2 regions of the Paraclostridium sp. genome follow, and region 1 is predicted to be linked to the other one. Evidence: riboswitches for the same ligand, from Rfam matches in the RefSeq annotation. Region 1 holds a riboswitch; the other holds the start of a gene.
What was found. Region 1 has a riboswitch for thiamine pyrophosphate ahead of ACRCYC_RS05935 (MTH1187 family thiamine-binding protein). Riboswitches for the same ligand answer to the same signal wherever they lie in the genome.
Positions count from the first base shown of each region.

Region 2: linked by a shared signal. The riboswitch ahead of thiD (bifunctional hydroxymethylpyrimidine kinase/phosphomethylpyrimidine kinase) and the one ahead of ACRCYC_RS05935 (MTH1187 family thiamine-binding protein) in region 1 are both predicted to bind thiamine pyrophosphate.

Region 1 is NZ_JBOFKN010000085.1:9,168-11,636, reverse strand. Features, by position in the region: gene ACRCYC_RS05945 (ABC transporter substrate-binding protein) at 1-353, opposite strand, end outside; gene ACRCYC_RS05940 (ABC transporter permease) at 372-1,133, opposite strand; gene ACRCYC_RS05935 (MTH1187 family thiamine-binding protein) at 1,108-1,398, opposite strand; TPP riboswitch at 1,502-1,602, opposite strand; gene ACRCYC_RS05930 (TatD family hydrolase) at 1,691-2,431, opposite strand.
Region 2 is NZ_JBOFKN010000219.1:8,436-10,904, forward strand. Features, by position in the region: gene thiM (hydroxyethylthiazole kinase) at 1-42, opposite strand, end outside; gene thiD (bifunctional hydroxymethylpyrimidine kinase/phosphomethylpyrimidine kinase) at 72-869, opposite strand; TPP riboswitch at 964-1,064, opposite strand; gene ACRCYC_RS17125 (dicarboxylate/amino acid:cation symporter) at 1,164-2,420, opposite strand.

The sequences.
Region 1 (2,469 bases):
TGTTGTAAAACTGTTGCTATAGCCTTTATTGGTAGTGGATCTTCGCTGGTTTTAGCAAATGTTACTTCCTCTTGATAACTTATTCCAAAGTCAGCTTTCCCTGTAGCAACCAAAGTAGGTGCCCCACCTTCCGAGGGTTGTACTATTTCTACATCTAGACCTTCATCTTTAAAGTACCCTTTGTCTAATGCAACATATAGCCCTGTATGATTTGTATTTGGTGTCCAGTCAAGCACCATAGTTACATTTTTTAAGTTATTTTTATTTTCCTTTTTTTCACTTGAACATCCTGTAAAAGCAGTTAAACTAAGCATTCCTATAAAACCTAGTGATATCAACTTCTTCAATTTCATTTATTATCCTCCCTGATATTATGTATGTCTAATTACAATTCTTTTTATTATTTGTGTAATACCTACAAATAATAAACTAAATACTACAACTACTATAGTAGATGCAAACACCTTATCTAAAGCATATGCACTTTTAGCTTTTACCATATATACGCCTAATCCCTTTGTCCCCCCTAGCCATTCAGCAACAGTTGCTGCAACTACCATATAAGTTACAGAAATTTTAATTCCTGAAAATAGCTTATCCATAGACATCGGAAGTTTTAAATGTATGAAAGTTTGTATTTTAGTGCTTTTCATAGTCTTAAACAAATTTAAATAGTCTTTATCTATATTCTCAAGTCCATCAATAAAACTTATAAGTATAGGAAAAAAACACGTAAGAGCTACCATCAATATTTTAGGCAGTGCTCCAAATCCAAACCATATTATTAAAAGTGGTGCTATAGTTATAGTTGGTATAGTTTGTGAAACTAAAAATATTGGATAAAAACACTTTTTAAATATAGATAAAAAATCCATTAAAATCCCTACTATAATAGCAATTAACAAAGCTAAACTAAATCCAACTATAGCCTCATATAAAGTCACCAAAGTATTTGCATATAAGTTTTTAAAATCACTAATAAATACTTCTAAAATATCTATAGGAGTTGGCAATATATACTGAGGTATATCTTTTATCTCTACAGTAGCTTGCCAAAAAATTATTATTACTAAGAAAGTTATTATAGAATAAAAATATTGCTGTGGTTTACCTATGATTTTTAAGCTTTTCATCAATAGTTATGCCTCCATGCTTCTCATCTATCCTGACAGTGGTTATAACTCTTTCACATCCAAGTTCAAATGGAAGTTTATGTACCTTTTTAACTATTCCAAAAACATCATCAAAACCACCTTCTATCGTTGTTGAGTTTGCTCCTATTTCATATTTCAGACCGCTATTTTGTATAATCTCTATACACTTATCTACAACTTTATACATTTCTGCTTCCCCTTTATATGGTCTTAAAGGTACTACTGCTATATCTGCTATTACCATTTTAAATCACCCTTTCCTTTTAAATTAATTTATAAAAACCATATTAAAAAAGCCTTCTCCATAAGGACAAGGCTTTCATTTTAATAGGTTAATTAATATATTTTTTATATTAATTTAATTTTTCCCTACGTTGGCATTATCCAAATCAGGTTAAGGGTCGAGATATTATCTCCTCTCAGCAACTTAGCTCCCCTATTTGTATTTTACATTGTTAATTATACTATATTTTTTATTTTTGACAACGTTTTTTTGTTTTATTTTTCAAAATTTTCATTATTTTCGTCAAAATACATTATTTTATCATAATCGAAAATGTTTTTTTGCAATTTAATTTATATTCTTCTATATCTATTTTTTTAATTTTGCATATATTTTTATATACATTGATTATTTGTTTTGGCATTCCATATTCTCCCGTTATCCATTGTAATGCTGTAGGCCCATCCGTTTCTCCTAAAAGTTTTTCAACTGGAACTAAAGTTGCAACAGCTCTTGATAATTGCGAATATTCTAAATCTATACTTGCTGTAAAGTAACAGTTTAAATTAATTAATTTTTTTAATATATTTATATCTCCGCTGTACCAATGAATTATAGAGTGTTCTGATACATCATATTTTTTTATTAACTCTAATACTTTTTCTTCAGCTCCCTTAGTATGAATATTTATATACTTATTATATTTTTTTGCAAGTTTCAAAAACTCTTCAAATACAATTATCTGATTGACATAGCTATCCGTATCCTCTACCCAACAAAAATCTAATCCAATTTCCCCAATCATTGCACTATTTCTTATGTAAACATCAATTTCATCTAATATATCTAATTTTTTTCCCACATTAGATGGATGTATCCCAAAAGTTGGTATTATATAATTACTTTTTTCGCTAATCTTGCAGTTTTCTTTATAACTTTCACTATCCATAGAACATGCTATGGTTTTTATTTTATTTTTCTCTATTTCTTTAATAATTTGATCCATATTATTTAAATCATAAAAATCTAAGTGATTATGAAAATCTATATACAAAACTTTTCCTCATTTCCTTATTAATTTGATAATTTTAA
Region 2 (2,469 bases), on a different contig from region 1:
TAGTGGATTTACTTCTTTTACCTTACTCAATAATTCAAACATATTTAGTCTCTCCCTTTTAACCTTTATCTTTATTTATCAAATTTATAAAAATGATGTACAGGCCCGACCCCTCCACCTATATCAAAACTATGTCTTATAGCATCAGTTATATACTCTTTGGCATTTGAAACAGCTTCTACAATATCATATCCTAGTGCTAAGTAAGCAGTTATGGCAGATGACAGTGTACAGCCTGTTCCATGAGTATTTTTTCTATTTAATCTTTCACTTTTATAAATTTTAAAAACATCTTTGCCTATTAAAATATCGATAGCATCTCCATCTAAGTGTCCACCCTTCATTAATACATAATCAGGTCCTAACTCTAATATTTTTTTTCCAACCAACTTCATATCATCTAAATTATTAATTTTAATTCCTGTGATTTCTTCAGCTTCTAATGTATTTGGCGTTATTATGTAAGCTTTAGGTATAAGATATTTAATCAAATTATCTTTAGCTTCAGCTTTTAATAAAGAATATCCACTTTTAGAAATCATTACTGGATCTACTACTAAATATTTAGGTTTATATGTACTTAAAGTATCTACTATTGTTTTTATTATTTCTGGGCTTGAAACCATGCCTATCTTTACAGCCTTTGGCGGTATATCATCAAATACTACCTCAATTTGTTTTTTAATTATTTCTTTACTTAAATCTTCTACTAAAAATACTCCATGGGTATTTTGGGCTGTAATAGCAGTTATAACACTCATACCATAAGTTCCTATAGCACTAAAGGTTTTTAAATCAGCTTGTATACCTGCACCTCCAGATGAATCTGATCCCGCTATCGTGAGAGTTGGTACTTTATACTTTTCCATTTGATGTTTCCCCCTTGATTATTGAAATTAAAAAAAGCTATATCCCACCAATAGGAATATAGCTTTTAATTTACTATGCAAATAAATTTCATTTGTATATTTAGTAAAGCTTTCCTACGCTGGTATTATCCAGATCAGGTTTGAGGGTTAATGATTAAATCATCTCTCAGCCATTAGGCACCCCTAGCTATTTATTTAGATTACAATTTAATTATAGCTCAGTTTATATATATGTCAACAAATTTCCGCAAAAAAAGTACCATCTTGAACGTCTCCAAAATGATACCTTTTGATTTAAGCTAATTCTGTATTTGCTATGTTAATATCTTCAAATTCATTTTCACTACTTGCAACTACTAATGTACAAGTATTATCACCCATAACATTTACTGTTGTTCTAAACATATCTATTATTCTTTCAACTCCCATTATAAGACCTATTCCTTCAAGAGGTAATCCTACTGATTGAAGAACCATCGATAACATTATCATTCCTACCCCCGGAACCCCAGCAGTTCCAACTGATGCTAATGTTGCTGTTAAAACTATTGTTAACATATCATTTATCCCTAAATTAACACCATAAACTTGTGCTATAAATAGAGCTGCAACACCTTGCATTATAGCTGTTCCGTCCATATTTATAGTAGCTCCCATAGGTATTGTAAATGAACGTATACTTTTACTAACTCCCATTTCTTCCATTAATTCTAAGCTTACTGGTACAGATGCATTACTTGATGCTGTTGAAAAAGTAACTGCTGCTACCTTTGTGAATTTACGTATAAATCCTATGAAGCTAATTTTTGTAAATGCTTTTAATGCACCTCCATAAACTACTATTACATGAAGTAGTAATCCTAGTAAAACTACTAATATATATTTAACTAATGAACCTATAGCTTGTGTTCCTACTGTTGCAAAAGTATTTGTTATAAGTGCAAATACTCCAAAAGGTGCAAACATCATTATTACTCCAACCATTTTCATACATATTTCATTAGCACTTTCAAATAATTTTTTTAAAGGTTTAGCCTTTTCTCCTACTAAGCTCATTGAAATTCCAGTAAGCATAGCAAAGAATATTATTTGTAACATCTCTCCTTTTGCAAATGCTTCTATAGGGTTTGATGGAATTATATTTAATATTATTTCTGATAAAGATTGATTTTGTGCTACATTTGTAGATTGAGTTGCTACAGTTCCTAAATCAAGTCCTGATCCAGGTTTTAATAATACACCTAATGCTAGTGATATGCATATTGCAATAGCTGTTGTCGTTAGATAAAATCCCATTGTTTTAAATCCGATTCTTCCTAGCTTTTTAATATCTTCCATAGCTGATACCCCACATACTAAAGACACAAATACTAAAGGTACTACCATCATCTTTATAGCTTTTGTAAATCCAGTTCCTATTACATTTATAAATCCACCTAATAATAAAGTATCTTTAGTATAACTTGCTGGCATTTTACTAAGTATTATCCCAAGTATCATTCCTAAAAATAGTCCGATTAAAATCTTACTCGTCAGTCCAAGTTTTTTCATGTATATCTCCTCCGTCTATTTGTTATATTTATATTATACATTAAAAACT